4 regions of the Streptomyces sp. NPDC006261 genome follow, and region 2 is predicted to be linked to each of the others. Evidence: riboswitches for the same ligand, from Rfam matches in the RefSeq annotation. Region 2 holds a riboswitch; each other region holds the start of a gene.

What was found. Region 2 has a riboswitch for cyclic di-AMP ahead of ABZ154_RS28800 (M23 family metallopeptidase). Riboswitches for the same ligand answer to the same signal wherever they lie in the genome.
Positions count from the first base shown of each region.
Region 1: another riboswitch for cyclic di-AMP. It lies ahead of ABZ154_RS01750 (M23 family metallopeptidase); the one in region 2 lies ahead of ABZ154_RS28800 (M23 family metallopeptidase).
Region 3: another riboswitch for cyclic di-AMP. It lies ahead of ABZ154_RS07885 (transglycosylase family protein); the one in region 2 lies ahead of ABZ154_RS28800 (M23 family metallopeptidase).
Region 4: another riboswitch for cyclic di-AMP. It lies ahead of ABZ154_RS17320 (transglycosylase SLT domain-containing protein); the one in region 2 lies ahead of ABZ154_RS28800 (M23 family metallopeptidase).

Region 1 is NZ_JBEXSI010000002.1:109,764-113,630, reverse strand. It holds gene ABZ154_RS01755 (GntR family transcriptional regulator) at 1-84, opposite strand, end outside; gene ABZ154_RS01750 (M23 family metallopeptidase) at 308-1,123, opposite strand; cyclic di-AMP (ydaO/yuaA leader) riboswitch at 1,137-1,303, opposite strand; gene ABZ154_RS01745 (pitrilysin family protein) at 1,527-2,897, opposite strand; gene ABZ154_RS01740 (pitrilysin family protein) at 2,924-3,867, opposite strand, start outside.
Region 2 is NZ_JBEXSI010000058.1:18,138-22,004, forward strand. It holds gene ABZ154_RS28800 (M23 family metallopeptidase) at 1-976, opposite strand, end outside; cyclic di-AMP (ydaO/yuaA leader) riboswitch at 988-1,140, opposite strand; gene ABZ154_RS28805 (PP2C family protein-serine/threonine phosphatase) at 1,348-2,535, opposite strand; gene ABZ154_RS28810 (MerR family transcriptional regulator) at 2,759-3,505, opposite strand; tRNA gene ABZ154_RS28815 (tRNA-Met) at 3,620-3,693, opposite strand; partial or broken gene ABZ154_RS28820 (tRNA (adenosine(37)-N6)-threonylcarbamoyltransferase complex transferase subunit TsaD) at 3,808-3,867, shown strand, end outside.
Region 3 is NZ_JBEXSI010000009.1:78,012-81,878, reverse strand. It holds gene eno (phosphopyruvate hydratase) at 1-863, opposite strand, end outside; gene ABZ154_RS07885 (transglycosylase family protein) at 1,213-1,929, opposite strand; cyclic di-AMP (ydaO/yuaA leader) riboswitch at 1,935-2,131, opposite strand; gene ABZ154_RS07880 (transglycosylase family protein) at 2,423-3,487, opposite strand; gene ABZ154_RS07875 (cytochrome P450) at 3,652-3,867, opposite strand, start outside.
Region 4 is NZ_JBEXSI010000023.1:59,084-62,950, forward strand. It holds gene ABZ154_RS17315 (GMC oxidoreductase) at 1-109, opposite strand, end outside; gene ABZ154_RS17320 (transglycosylase SLT domain-containing protein) at 255-1,070, opposite strand; cyclic di-AMP (ydaO/yuaA leader) riboswitch at 1,076-1,264, opposite strand; gene ABZ154_RS17325 (FAD-dependent oxidoreductase) at 1,713-3,074, shown strand; gene ABZ154_RS17330 (SpoIIE family protein phosphatase) at 3,091-3,867, opposite strand, start outside.

The DNA.
Region 1 (3,867 bases), on a different contig from region 2:
GGTGAGGCGGCTGCCGCGCTCGTAGACACCGGAGACGATGTCGTCACGGATTGCCGTGCATACCGAGTGCGCGGGAACGCGCATGTCCGAACCTCCGCCTTGATCCCCGCGAAACGCGGCCGGCCGACGCCTGTTCCGTGACTCTATTGCAGTCTGCCGCAATTTCCGATGGCAGGCCGGAGTTGCTGGATATCTTCTGGCCAGGGCCGGGGCGGGAGCGACTCGGTACTGGGCTTTCCCCGGCGCATACCGAAGGCCCCGGCGGCAAACCGGGGCCTTCGGAAGTCGGGCGTCGCGCGAGGTGGGGTCAGAGGCTCAGACCGTGCGAGCGCAGGTAGCCGACCGGGTCCATGTCCGAGCCGTACTCCGGGGTGGTCCGGGCCTCGAAGTGGAGGTGCGGGCCGGTGGAGTTGCCGGTGGAGCCGGAAAGGCCGATCTGCTGGCCGGAGGTGACGCTCTGGCCGACGGAGACGCCGATCGAAGAGAGGTGGCCGTACTGGGTGTAGGTGCCGTCCGTCATCCGGAGCACGATGTTGTTGCCGTACGCGCCGCCCCAGCCTGCCTCGACGACCGTACCGGCGCCGACCGCGACGACGGAGCTGCCGGAGGCTGCGCGGAAGTCCACGCCGGAGTGGCTGCCGGAGGACCAGAGCGCGCCACCCGACTTGTAGCCGGTGGTGACGTACGAGCCGGCGACCGGGAGGTGGAAGGCGTTGAGGCGGGCGCGCTCGGCGGCGCGGGCGGCCCGGGCCTTCTCCTCGCGCACCTCCTTGGCGCGGGCGTCGGCCTTGCGCTGGGCCTCGGCCTTCGCCTTGGCCTTCGCGGCCTTGGCCTTGGCTTCGGCGGCCGCCTTGGCCTTCGCCTTGGCGATGGCTTCGGCCTGCTGGTGCTGCGCCCGGGCCTGGGCGTCGATCTGCTCGGCGAGCGTGGCGTCGAGGGCGACGGCCTGCGTGAGTCCAGTCTCGACGGTCTTGGGGGCCTCGGAGTCCGCTGCGACGGCCGGGGAGGCCAGGGAGCCGAGGACTCCGGTGGTGGCCAGGGCCGCGACGCCGGCGACCTGGGCGCTGCGGCGCGTCAGGCGGCTCGGGGCACGGTGCTTCCCGGTGGCACGGGTGAACGCCATGGAGGGGCTGATCCTTTCCTTCCTTCTCGCCTACCGGGTTAGCTGACGGGTTCGGAGCAGGAAGGTCTCCTACGGAGCTCCGCGCCGGGTCACGGCACGGGGATCCGATTCACCCCAGGGACTGCGTGGGTCCCCGGCTCCCCAGGCTCGCGCCTGACGGGGACTCGGCGATGGCTGCCCGGCGCCGCGGATGCGGCATACGGGTTACGGACAGCTGGGCCGACGCTAGGCGGGGCGGCTTCCCGCCACCAAACGGACAGGGCGATTTGTCGCGCATCCCACAGGGCATATATGCGCTCTCTCCAATGAATGGAATGAATAGCCCTTAACGGACAAATGCGAGGACCCCGGCGGATCGCACTCCGCCGGGGTCCTCTTCGTCCTGTTGTGTACCGACGACGCGTCAGCCGCTGACGACGGTCACCTCGCCGATGCCGAGCGCCTTCACCGGCTCCGCGATCTGGGCCGCGTCCCCCACCAGGACCGTGACCAGCCGGTCCACCGGGAAGGCACTGACCACGGCCGCGGTCGCCTCCACGGTGCCCGTCTCGGCGAGGCGGGCGTACAGCTGGGCCTGGTAGTCGTCGGGCAGGTGCTGCTCGACCTGGTCGGCCAGCGTGCTCGCGACCGAGGCGGCCGTCTCGAACTTCAGCGGGGCGACGCCCACCAGGTTCTGCACGGCCGTCTCGCGCTCGGCGTCGGTCAGCCCCTCGGCCGCCAGCGTCCGCAGGACCTTCCAGAGGTCCTCCAGCGCCGGGCCGGTGGACTCGGTGTCCACCGAACCGCTGATGGCGAGCATCGCCGCGCCGCCCGAGTCGGGGCCGGTGGAGCGCAGAACCTGGGCGAAGGCGCGTACGCCGTAGGTGTAACCCTTCTCCTCGCGCAGCACCCGGTCCAGCCGGGAGGTGAGCGTGCCGCCCAGGCAGTACGCGCCGAGCACCTGGGCCGGCCAGACGCGCTCGTGCCGGTCGGCGCCGATGCGGCCGATCAGCAGCTGGGTCTGTACCGCGCCGGGGCGGTCCACGATGACCACACGGCCGGTGTCGTCGGCGGTGATCGGCGGGACCGGACGGGCCTGGCCCGCGTTGCCCGACCAGTCACCGAGGGTGTCGGCGAGCAGGGCGTCCAGGTCGATGCCGGTGAGGTCGCCGACGATCACGGCCGTCGCGGTGGCGGGGCGGATGTGGGCGTCGAAGAAGGCGCGCACGGCGGCGGCGTCGATCCGCCGCACCGTCTCCTCGGTGCCCAGACGCGGGCGGGACATCCGGGCGGTGGCCGGAAAGAGCTCCTTGGAGAGCTGCTTGGCGGCGCGCCGGGACGGGTTGGCCTGCTCGTGCGGGATCTCGTCGAGGCGGTTGCCGACGAGCCGCTCGATCTCGCTCTCGGCGAAGGCCGGGGCGCGCAGAGCCTCGGCGACCAGGCCGAGCGCCTTGGCCAGCCGGGAGGCCGGGACCTCCAGGGAGACCCGGACGCCGGGGTGGTCGGCGTGCGCGTCCAGGGTGGCGCCGCACCGCTCCAGCTCGGCGGCGAACTCCTCGGCGCTGTGCTTGTCGGTGCCCTCGGAGAGCGCGCGCGACATGATCGTGGCCACGCCGTCCAGGCCCTCGGGCTCGGCGTCCAGCGGCGCGTCCAGGAAGATCTCCACCGCGACGACCTGCTGGCCGGGGCGGTGGCAGCGCAGCACGGTCAGCCCGTTGGGCAGGGCGCCGCGCTCGGGCGCGGGGAACGCCCACGGCCGGGCGGTGCCCGGGGTCGGCTGCGGGTGGTACTCCATGGCTACTCCAGTCACGGCGGCGTCGCTCACTTGTCCGCCCCCTCGGGCGCGTCGATGGCCTCGTCGGCGTCCTCGGCCGGCTCGATCGGCTCGTAGACCAGCACCGCCCGGTTGTCGGGGCGCAGAGCCGCCTGGGCCGCCTCGCGCACCTCCTCCGCGGTGATGTCCAGGACGCGTCCCACGGCACTCAGGGCGAGCTGCGGGTCGCCGAACAGGACCGCGTAACGGCACAGTTCGTCGGCGCGGCCCGCGACCGTCCCCAGACGGTCCAGCCACTCACGCTCCAACTGCGCCTGGGCCCGCTCCATTTCCTCGGGCGTGGGCCCCTCGGCGGCGAACCGGGCCAACTCCTCGTCGACCGCGGTCTCGATCTGCTCCACCTCGACACCGCCGGAGGTCTTCACGTCCAGCCAGCCCAGCGAGGGCGCCCCGGCGAGCCGCAGCAGCCCGAAGCCCGCCGCCACCGCCGTACGGTCGCGGCGGACCAGGCGGTTGTGCAGGCGGGAGGACTCGCCGCCGCCCAGCACGGTCAGCGCCAGGTCGGCCGCGTCACAGGCGCGGGTGCCGTCGTGCGGGAGCCGGTAGGCGGCCATCAGCGCTCGCGCCGGGACCTCCTCGTGGACCACTTCGCGCAGCTGCTCGCCGATGATCTCGGGCAGGGTGCCGTCGCGCGGCGGCTGCTTGCCGTCGTGGGACGGGATGGAGCCGAAATACTTCTCGACCCAGGCGAGGGTCTGCTCGGGGTCGATGTCCCCGACGATCGAGAGCACCGCGTTGTTGGGCGCGTAGTACGTACGGAAGAACGCGCGGGCGTCCTCCAGCGTGGCCGCGTCCAGGTCGGCCATGGAGCCGATCGGGGTGTGGTGGTACGGGTGGCCCTCGGGGTAGGCGAGGGCGGTGAGCTTCTCGAACGCGGTGCCGTAGGGCACGTTGTCGTAACGCTGGCGCCGTTCGTTCTTGACGACGTCGC
Region 2 (3,867 bases):
CCTCCAGGTGGAGGTGGACGCCGGTCACGTTGCCGGTGGCGCCCATGCGGCCGATGGTTTCGCCGGTGCTGACCTGCTGGCCGACCGAGACGTCGATCGAGGACTGGTGGGCGTACCAGATCTCCGTACCGTCCTCCAGCTGGAGGACCGTGCGGTAGCCGTACGAACCGGACCAGCCGGCCGCCGTGATCGTGCCGCCGTGCACGGCCTTGAGCGGCGAACCGGCCGCCCCCGCGAAGTCCAGGCCCGTGTGCTGGCCGGAGGACCACATCGCACCGGACTGACCGTAGGTCGAGGTGAGCGTGTACGAGGAGACGGGCAGGGTGTAGCTGGCGCGGAGCTTGGCGAGGCGCTCCTCCTCGGCCTTCTTCGCCGCCGCCTCCTCCGCCGCCTTCTTCTCGGCGGCGATCCGGGCCTTGACCTCGGCCTCGGCCTCGTCCTGCTGCTTCTTCGCGTCGGCGGCGGCCTTCTCGGCGGCGGCCTTCTCCTCGGCGGCCTTGGCCTCGGCGTCGGCGCTGGCCTGCTGCTGCTCGGCCTGCTGGAGGATGCGGGCGCGCAGGGCCTCGCCGGCGTCGGTGGTGCCCTGATCGGCCTCGGCGGTCGTGATGCCCGCGGAGGTGAGCGGAGCGGCGGTGACCGGTGCGGCCTCGGCCTCGTCGGACATGAAGGACCCGACGCCGGGAAGGGACTTGGCGTCGGGGAGATTGTCCGCGATGGAATCGGGAAGAGAGATGGAGACCGGCGGCTTGCTCTGCGCGGTGGCCATGCCACCCGCACCGACGGCCGCTATGACGCCGACTCCGAGGACGGTGGAGCTACGGGCGAGACCCCGCTGCTTGGCCACGCGGTGCTTGCCGCGCACGGGACGGATGGACTCCGCGGTGGGATTCCACTCCTCCCACGTCCGCTCCGGACCACCGAGGCCATCGGCAGTGAAGGGTGACGGGGCCTCAGGGGCAGGCTTGTTGGACGCCACGTGGGCGCACTCCTTTCCTTCCTTCTCGCCTACCGGGTTAGCTGACGGGTTCGGAGCAGGAAGGTCTCCTACGGGCCCCTCCGTCTCTCACGAGACACAGGCGTCCGATTCACCCCATGTAGGTGGTTCCCCGGTTCCCTTGCGGGATTCGGCGCTCGCGCACGGCGCCGTCTCTGACGACGGCTGGGACGACCGCGCTGCGTTATCGAACGTTAATAGACAGACGGGCCCGATTCCAAGCTGTTCTTGTTGATCATTAACGGCTTCGACGGGGACTTACCGCACACAAGCGGTCTGAATCGGCCGACTTGACGACCGCTCACCCACACCTCTTTTTCTGATGGTGTGTCAACTGTTATGCGGAGCGGTGCTTATCGATTACGCACCGTGTCACCGCCCCGGCCGACAATCTTCACCGTCGTCCGCCGCGGCGGCTGCCCCTCCGCCGGCCGGCTGACGGCGAGCAGCGCCATGTCGTCCGTCGACCGGCCGCCGGTGTGCAGCCGTACGTCGTCGGTGAGCGCCGAGAGCAGCTCCTCGGGACCGGGGAAGATCCGGCCGCGCAGCCGGGCCTCCGGGTCGTAGAACGCCCCCTTCGCGTCCCGCGCCTCGGAGAGTCCGTCCGTGAAGGCGAGCAGCGTCGAACCGGCTGGGAGCTCCCACTCGTCGGACCGGTCGGGCCACACCCCGAGGTCCATCCCCAGCGGCAGCGCGGGCACGGACGGCGCAAGGACCTCCAGGGATCCGTCCGCGTGCAGCAGGACCGGCTCGGGGTGGCCGCGGTTGACCAGCCGCAGCGAGGCCGAACCCGGCGGGATCTCGGCCAGTACGGCGGTGATGAACCCCTCCATGGCGTCCAGCCCGTACCGCCGCGTCCCCTCCCGCGCGAGCGCCCGCTCCAGCCGCTGGGCCACGCCCTCCAGGGACCGCTCCTGCTCGGCGGCCTCCCGGAACGCCCCGATGATCACAGCCACCGCCTCCACGGCGTCCAGCCCCTTGCCGCGCACGTCGCCGACGACCAGGCGTACGCCGTACGGGGTGTCCGCCACCGCGAACAGGTCCCCGCCGACGAACTCGTCCGCCTGCGCCGCCTCGTACCGCGCGGCCACCTGGAGCCCGCCGATCCGCTCCGCCGGGGTGGGCAGCACGGCCCGCATGGCGGTCTCCGCGATGACCCGGGCCGAGGCCAGCTGCTCGTTGCTGCGGCGGACGACCCCGTTGATGACGAGGGCCAGGGCCGCGGCGGTGAGGACCGTGATCATCTCGATGACCGGGACGACCTGGGTGGACGTGCCGTCGGAGAGCCGCATCGCGATGACGGAGAGGAGCGAGGCCACGCCCGTACGGATCGTGCTGGCGAGCGAGAAGAAGGGGGCGGCGATCAGCGGCGCGGCCACGAACAGGGGGACGGCGGTGAAGTTGGGCGGGGCGAGCCAGTCGAAGAGGAGCCCGCCGCCGATGAGCAGCACCGGCAGCAGCCGGACGAACCGCCGGGTGCCGGCACTCCGGGCCACCACCGGCTTTCCCTTCCCGGCGGAGCCGGACTTGCCACGCCCCATGGCGCCCCCTGTGGAGCCGGACAGCCCGCGCCCCGGGACGCCGAAGCTCCCCCTCACGCGTCCGCGCCCCTTCTCCGCCATCCCCACCTGTGCACTCCTGCCCGGTCCAGCCACGGCTGCGGACGGTACCGCGCCCCGTCCAGGCTTCCCGGAGCCGCGCCGTGCGGCGACTCGTCATCGGCCAAATAGGGGGAAGCGGCCCGGAACCCAGCGCTCCGAGTGGTCAGTCGGAGAGCCGTCGTTCCGCGTAGACCGTCAATGCATCCCGTACGAAGGCGGCGGTGCCGTCCCCGTAGCGATCGTAGTTCTTTCCGAAGCGCGGATCGGCGACATACATCTCGCCGAGTCCGATGACGTACGACCGGCTCGGCTCGGCCGTCGTGGACAGCCACGCGCAGTGCCGCCGGGCGATCTCCTGCGCTGCGTCACCGTCGGCACGGGCCCCGGCCTCCCTGGCCAGCCCCCAGTCCCGCGCGATGGCTTCGTGCTCGTCCTGGAAGGCCTTCTTCTCGGCCTCCCCGAGCGAACGCCACCACCGGTCGCCCTTCTCGTACGCCTCGCGGCCCCAGCGCTCGGTCACCTCCCGCTCATGAGCGGTGTGGTCGAAACCGTCGAATACTTCGTCGGCCATGAGCTCCATCCCCTCCTGCGTCTTGTGGAGAGTGGTCCGCACCGAGGCGATCTGCCGCCCGATGCGCGCCTGTTCCTGTTCGAGCAGGCGCAGATGCGCCCGCAACGCCACGGCGGTGTCCCGCTGCCCCTCCAGCACGTCCTTGATCGCGGGCAACGAGAGCCCGAGCTCCCGCAGCAGCAGGATGCGCTGCAGCCGGACGAGGGCGTCCTGGTCGTAGTAGCGGTAGCCGTTGCTCCCGAGCCGGCTCGGGACCAGGAGACCGAGGTCTCCGTAGTGCCGGAGGGTGCGGCTCGTGGTGCCGGCCTTTCTGGCGATTTCCTGGATGGACCACTCCATGCCGGAAACGCTAGATCTTTACGCTGCGTCAAAGTCAAGCGTCTTCGGCGGGGCTCCGGCTCCCGGAAACGACTCGGGCCCGGCACGCTGTGCGTGCCGGGCCCGGATCTTCAGTAGCGGGGACAGGATTTGAACCTGCGACCTCTGGGTTATGAGCCCAGCGAGCTACCGAGCTGCTCCACCCCGCGTCGGTAAACACCACTCTACGCCATCGGAGCGGCCGCTCCGACCACTTTTCCACCGGCCCCCCGACCCGGGCCGCGCAGGTCAGTCGGTCCGGCGCTGGCAGTAGCGGGCGACGCGGGCCCGAGTCGTCGTGAGACGAGACGGGAGCGGGGGTCGTCTCCGGCGGCCGTCTGCTC
Region 3 (3,867 bases), on a different contig from region 2:
TCGTACAGCGGGTCCTCGATGGAGACCAGCGGGTACGCGGAGACGAGCTCCTCGTAGTACTCGGTCATCTCGGCGGCCGAGCGGGACTTGCCCTCGAACTCGTAGACGCCGTCCTTGTAGAACTCGGACGCGGCGACGTCGAGCGCGAGCCCGATGTCGCGGCCCGGGACGTAACCGGCCTCCTTGATGGCCTCGACGATGAGGTCCAGGGCGGCGCGGTTGGACTCCAGGTTCGGGGCGAAGCCGCCCTCGTCGCCGAGTCCGGTGGACAGGCCCTTGGTCTTGAGGACCTTCTTCAGCGTGTGGTAGACCTCCGCGCCCCAGCGCAGGGCCTCGGAGAAGGACTCCGCGCCGATCGGGGCGATCATGAACTCCTGGATGTCCACGTTGGAGTCGGCGTGCGAGCCGCCGTTCAGGATGTTCATCATCGGAACGGGCAGCAGGTGCGCGTTCGGGCCGCCGAGGTAGCGGAAGAGCGGCAGGTCGGACGCCTCGGATGCGGCGTGCGCGACGGCGAGCGAGACACCGAGGATGGCGTTCGCGCCGAGCGAGGCCTTGTTCTCGGTGGCGTCCAGGTCGAACATCGCCTGGTCGATGAGGCGCTGCTCGGTGGCGTCGTACCCGACGAGCTCCGGGCCGATCTGCTCGATGACGGCGAGGACGGCCTTCTCCACGCCCTTGCCCATGTAGCGGTTGGGGTCACCGTCGCGAAGCTCGATGGCCTCGAACGCACCGGTGGAGGCGCCGGACGGAACGGCAGCACGGCCCGTGCTGCCGTCGTCGAGGCCAACCTCGACCTCGACCGTGGGGTTGCCCCGGGAGTCGAGGATTTCCCTGGCTACGACGACGTCGATGGACGGCACGAGGCATCTCCTTCTGGGATATGACGCTGGTTGTGCAGGGTCACTGTGGCCTTGCGACACGAGCCTAACCGGCCCGGCCGTGTCAGTCGGCCGACCGCCCGTCTCCTGGGACGAAAAAGGACCCAAGGGTCAGCATCACGGGACAAATCTCTAGAAATCTACTAGGCAGTAACAAGTGTTGACGACAAGAGGTGAACGCATCCCCCCCTCGCATCCCCCTCGCGCGGCTCGCCTCCCTCCCACGGAAAGACCCCGGCCCGGCACGCACGGGGGAGAGCGCGCCGGGCCGGGGAGCCGTGCGAGGGAGGGTGCCGCCGGACCCCCTCCCTCCGGGGAGGAGAGGCGGCTGTTACTTCAGGTGGAGCTGCTGACCCGGGAAGATCAGGTCCGCGTCCTTGACGATGTCGTCGTTGAGCTTGAAGAGCTTGCTCCAGCCGCCCTTGACGCCTTCCTTCTGAGCGATCTTGCTCAGGGTGTCGCCGGGCTCGACCTTGTACTCGCCGTCGCCCTTCTGGACCTTCTCACCGGTCGGGGTGGTGACGGTCTTCTTGGAGCTCTCGGCCTTGGGGGCGGCCGGGGCGGTGCGCTGCTCGCTGCGCGTGGTGGGCTGCTCGGCCTTGCGCTCGGGCTGCGCCTTCTCGGGCTTGCTCGCGGACTGGCCGGAGCCGGTGTTCACGCCCGGGTCCACACCGTCGTTGGTGAGGCCGCCGGCGCCGGCGCAGGCCCAGGCACCCGGACCCTGCATGTCGAGGAGCTTCTCGGCGGTGGCGATCTGCTGGTCCTTGGAGGCCAGGTCGGCACGGGAGGCGTACTGCGTACCGCCGGCGGCGGCCCAGCTCGACTGCGAGAACTGCAGCCCGCCGTAGTAGCCGTTGCCGGTGTTGATGGACCAGTTGCCGCCCGACTCGCACTGGGCGACGGCGTCCCAGGTCTCGACGGAGGCGGCGGAAGCGTTGGTCGCGCCCATCAGCGGGACGGCGACGGCGGCACCGGTGATGCCCGCGAGGGTGGCGAAACGGACGGTCTTCGAGGGGCGGCGGTGCTTGCCCTTGCTGTTAAGCAGCATGGAACGAATCTCCTCACCGACGCCTACGAGGTGAGCTGTCGGGTTCGGGCTGATGAGTTGCCCGGTCGCGCGACCTTGCACGCGACTTCACCCCAAGCCGTTCCCGTGCGTCCCGACTTCGAAGGGACTGCCCTTCGAAGGGGCTGCACGGACCCGGCGGCCTACCTGGGTCCCCCGCTCCTGCCTACGGCGCTTTACGCGTCTGTTCCCTTCGACCGACGGCAGGATTCGGCGTGACGGTCGACGGGGCCCGCGGTGCGAGCGGTTCCGACCGTAAACACAGGCAACCCCGACATTCAAAGATGGACATACTAGTCCAATTGGCGCTTACTTGCTCACCCTGACGGATCGTTTCCGCAGGTCGGAGGGGATCTGCACCGTGCGGGCGGACGCGACACGCCAGTTGCAGCAAAGAGACCCATGTCTCACTTACGCATAAGTGGACATAGGTCTCTGAACTACCCGCGATTTTGGGGTGTTTTCCCGAATTCGATCAGTTGGCGGCGGGCGCCTCGGCGCTCGCCCCGGCGCTCGCCCCGGCACCTTCCCCGGCGCTCTGACCCAGACCCAGATCCAGGCTCTGGCCGGGCAGGATCAGGTCCGGGTCGGAGCCCAGGAGGTCCTTGTTGGCCTCGTACAGGCCGGTCCAGCCCTGGGGAAGCTCCTGGGCGTCGGCGATGGCCCAGAGGCTGTCCCCGGGCTGCACGGTGTAGCCGCCGTGGGCGACCGCACTGCCGTCACGCGCGTCACCCTCGCCCCGCGAGGCGTGCCGGCCGGACTCCCGGGGGCCGTCCCCCCGGCCGACCGCACCGGTCTCCTCTGGGGCGGGAGTGCCCCGATGCTTGCCGCCGGTGCGGTCGGCGCCCTCGGAGGCGTCGGGGGCGGAGGCGGAGGGCTGCGAGGCGTCAGGAGACCCAGGGGTTCCGGTCTTTCCGGTTGCCGGGGGCGCGGAAGGCTTCACCGAGGGGTCGAGCGTGTCGCCGCCCTTCTTCTCACCCTTGCCGCTTCCGCCCGCCTGACCGGTCGAGCCCGTGGTGTCGGTCGAGCCCGTCCTACCGGTCGAACCCGTGCCGGAACCTTCCCGTTCACCCTTTCCACCCGCTTCGTCCGAGGGTGCGGTCGTCGGATCCTGGGTGGGGTCGGCGGAGGGCGCGGTACCGGGGTCGACACCGGGCAGGCTGCCGTCCACCGCGAGGCCCGAGATCACCGCGCAGCTCGGCCACGCCTGCGGCCCCTGGTCGCGCAGGACCTCCTCGGCGACGGATATCTGCTGCGAGCGGCTGGCCAGGTCGGCCCGCTCCGCGAAGGCGTCGCCGCCGTACGCCGACCAGGTCTCCTGCGAGAACTGGAGCCCGCCGTAGTAGCCGTTGCCGAGGTCGGCACTCCACATGCCGCCGCTCTCGCACTCCGCGACCCGGTCCCAGGTGGTGGCGTCGGCTGCGTGTGCGCCCGCCGCGCCGAGGAGCGGAATGGCGATGGCCGATCCGGTCACGCCTGCGGCGACGACGATGGCGGGTGCCTGACGAGGGCGGCGGTGTCTGCCGTTCGCGGAGCCCATGGGGTATGCCTTCCGTGCGACTGACAAGCAGGAACTGAGGAGCATGAAGCTGTTGAACAAGTGACGGACGGGCCAAGAGTGAACAGTGGCCGACGCGTCGAACCGTGAACCTAGCGGGACTCGAACGCATGTCACAAGTCGATGCAGCGCAGATCACGTGAAAGTCACAGAGGTGACCGCGTGTCACTTTTTTCGAGGCGGCGTCCGGGCTCGAATTCCACCGGCAGGGTGCGCAGTCCGCGCATGATGAGCCCGCCGCGCCAACGCAAATCGGCCGGTTCCGCAGCAAGTCGCAGGCCAGGAAGGCGTCTCAGCAGCGTCGCCACCGCGGCCTGGCCCTCCAGCCGGGCCAGCGGTGCTCCCAGGCAGTAGTGGATGCC
Region 4 (3,867 bases), on a different contig from region 2:
TGGTGGATCCGGCGAGGGCCGCGACCCCGAGAAGAGAACCTGTTCCAGTGATGAATCTGCGGCGGGAGACGCCTCCGGGTGCGCCTTTGTGCGGGGTACTGCCGTTCATGTGACATCCCTCACTCTCGACAGAGTGCAACAGGTTCTACTGTCGATGGCGTGGTATGTCACTAGAAACTTGGGGGTAACTTCCCGGTACGCCGAGGGCCCCGGACCATGCGGTCCGGGGCCCTCGGGCGTGGGCGTGTACGGGATCAGTAGGCGCCGAAGACGTTGTCGATCGAGCCGTACCGGTCCGCGGCGTAGTTGCACGCCGCGGTGATGTTGGCGACCGGGTCGTAGCTGTCGGTCGAGGTGCCGGGCACGTGGTACGCCTGGAAGGTCGGGTCGATGACCTGGAGCAACCCCTTGGACGGGGTGCCCTTCACCGCGTTGGAGTCCCAGTTGTTGATGGCGTTCGGGTTGCCCGAGGACTCGCGGATGATGTTGCGGTGGATGCCCTCGTAGCTGCCGGGGATGCCGTTCTGGGCCATGACCGCCAGCGACTCCCTGATCCAGCCATCGAGGTCGTTCGTGTAGGTGGCGGGGGCGGCCGTGGTGCGCTCCGAGCGATCGGCGCGCTCCGCCGTCGCGGTGCGGTCGGCGGACGGGGCGGCGGCCTTGGAAGCCTTGGGCGCCTTGGCGTCTGACGGGGCGGCAGCCTTGGCGCCGATGGTCAGCGTGATACCCGGGTGAATAAGGTTCGGGTTCTCGCCGACGGCCTTGCGGTTTCCTTCGTACAGCTTCTTCCAGCCGCCGCTGACGGAATACTGACGGGCGATCTTGGAAAGCGTCTCGCCGGACACCACGGAATGCGTGGCGGGCGCAGCCTTCGTCACGGAATTCACCTGGGCGGTCACGGAGACGGGAACGACCGCCTTTTCCGCGGTGACGGAGGGCGCGGGGGCGGCGGATGCGGTGGTGGCACCGAGCACCGGGAGGGCCAGAACGGCTCCACCCGCGGTCACAGCGGCGATGCCGCGGCTCAGCGAGACGGACTTGGGACGGCGGTGCTTACCCTGTGAGGGCATGGGGGATTTCCTCTCCGGCGCCTACGAGGTGAGCTGTCGGGTTCAGACGGGAGATGTCTGGCCGCATGGACATGCGACTTCACCCCTAGCCGTTCCGGATACCGGATCGGCGGCTTACCTGGGTCCCCCGCTCCTGCCGTACGTGGGTGGGTTTCGGATTCCCGGACGGCGGCAGGATTCGGCGTTCCATCCGGATTGATCGTGACCGTAGGCGAAAAGCGCCGGACAGAACAAGCCCCGAATTCCGGATGACCTTTCTCCGCAAGATCGAATGCACGAATTGCCGGCCGCGCCCGTTCCGTCACGGTGTCAACTTTCCTGGCGCAGAAGGGAACCGAACCCTCCACTTCCGCGTCCGCACCTCCGGACGTGATGCTCACCACTTCGCACGGAGGCGGCCGAAACAGGCGCGTCCAAAACCATCTAAGAGCCCTAATAGGGCCTTTATGGAAGAGAGGGCTAAAAGGCCAAAATCACCCATACCGCCTCATAGGAACGGACTTATCGGGCGGTTCCGCAGGCCGGGTCGGAGGCTCCACGGGACCAGGGCTTACCGTGTGGGGTGGAGACTAGTAAGCCAACCCTTACCTTCGACGTACGCTGTACCTGCCCGCGTTCGCCCGCCTTAAGGATCACCACGCCATGACACGCCCCGTCCGCGTCGCCATTGTCGGAGCCGGCCCTGCCGGTATCTATGCTGCGGACGCGCTGCTCAAATCCGAGGTCTGCCAGGACCCGGGGGTCTCGATCGACCTGTTCGAGCGCATGCCCGCGCCCTTCGGCCTGATCCGTTACGGCGTGGCCCCCGACCACCCCCGGATCAAGGGCATCGTCAAGGCGCTGCACCAGGTGCTGGACAAGCCGCAGATCCGCCTCTTCGGCAACGTGAGCTACCCGAACGACATCGGCCTGGACGACCTGCGGTCCTTCTACGACGCGGTGATCTTCTCGACCGGCGCCGAGGCCGACCGGTCGCTCGACATCGCGGGCATCGAGCTGGACGGCTCCTACGGCGCGGCCGAGTTCGTCTCCTGGTACGACGGCCACCCCGAGGTCCCGCGCACCTGGCCGCTCACCGCGGAGAAGGTCGCCGTCCTCGGTGTCGGCAACGTGGCGCTGGACGTGGCCCGGGTGCTGGCCAAGACGGCGGACGAGCTGCTGCCGACCGAGATCCCGGACAACGTGTACCAGGGCCTCAAGGCGAACAAGGCGCTGGAGGTGCATGTATTCGGGCGGCGTGGCCCGGCGCAGGCCAAGTTCAGCCCCATGGAGCTGCGGGAGCTGGACCACTCCCCCAGCATCGAGGTCATCGTCAACCCCGAGGACATCGAGTACGACGAGGGCTCCATCGCCACCCGGCGGGAGAACAAGCAGGCCAACATGGTCGCGCAGACCCTGGAGAACTGGGCGATCCGCGATGTGGGCGACCGCCCGCACAAGCTCTTCCTGCACTTCTTCGAGTCCCCGGTCGAGATCCTCGGCGAGGACGGCAAGGTCGCCGCGCTGCGCACCGAGCGCACCGAGCTGGACGGTACCGGTAACGTCAGGGGCACCGGCAAGTTCACCGACTGGGACATGCAGAGCGTCTACCGAGCCGTCGGCTACTACTCGGAGGAGCTGCCCAAGCTTCCCTTCGACGTGGCCTCCGGCACGGTCCCGCACGAGGCGGGACGCGTCATCGCCGGTGACGAGCACATGGCCTCGGTCTACGTCACGGGCTGGATCAAGCGCGGCCCGATCGGCCTGATCGGGCACACCAAGGGCGACGCCAACGAGACGGTCGCCTGCCTGCTCGAGGACCGCGCCGCCGGTCGTCTGTCCGAGCCGGCGACGCCCGCCCCGGAGGCCGTCGAGGCCTTCCTGGAGAGCCGGAACGTCCGCTACACCACGTGGGAGGGCTGGCACAAGCTGGACGCCCACGAGCAGGCGCTCGGCGTCGCCCAGGGCCGTGAGCGGATCAAGGTCGTGGAGCGCGAGGGCATGCTGGACGCCTCCGGCGCCTGAGCGGCAGCGCCACCCCTCAGGCCGGGTCCGGGGCACTCTCCGGGCCACCCGGGCCCGGCCCGCGGAACGTCCGCCACAGGTCCGGCGGGGCGGCCTCCCGGGACAGCGTCGGCGCCTTCTCCGGGATGCGCGTCCAGCGGGCGGCCAGCAGGATCGCGATGTCGTCGGGCCGGTCCGTGGCCTGCCGCGCCTCCTCGATCACCCGGTCCGCCGTCCCGGACAGCGGGAGGGAGCCGATCCCGGCCATGGTGGCACGCAGCCGTTCGATACCCTCGTCGATGTCGGTCCCGGGCCGCTCGATGAGCCCGTCGGTGAACAGGACCAGCAAGGCACCCGGGTCGAGTCGCAGCTCCGTGACCGGGTAGGTCGCCTGCCCGTCCACGCCGAGCACGATGCCGCCGGCCAGGTCCAGCACCTCGGTCCGGCCGTCCGGATGCCGCAGCAAGGGTTGCGGGTGGCCCGCCCGTACGGCGCGGGCCCGCCCCGTGAGCGGGTCCAGCGCGATGTAGCAGCAGCTGGCGAACTGGCCCGGGTCGAGATCGATGAGCAGCCGGTTGGTCCCGCTCATCACCTCCTGCGGGTCGTGGTTGCTGAGGGCGAACGCCCGTACAGCGCTGCGCAGTTGCCCCATCGTCGCGGCGGCGGCGACGCCGTGCCCCTGGACGTCGCCGATGATCAGGGCGAGTTCGTCGCCGGTCTCGATGACGTCGTACCAGTCGCCGCCCACCTCCATGTCCTGGGTGCCGGAGAGATAGCGTCCGAGGGTGTCGACCCCCTCGACTTCCGGCAGCCG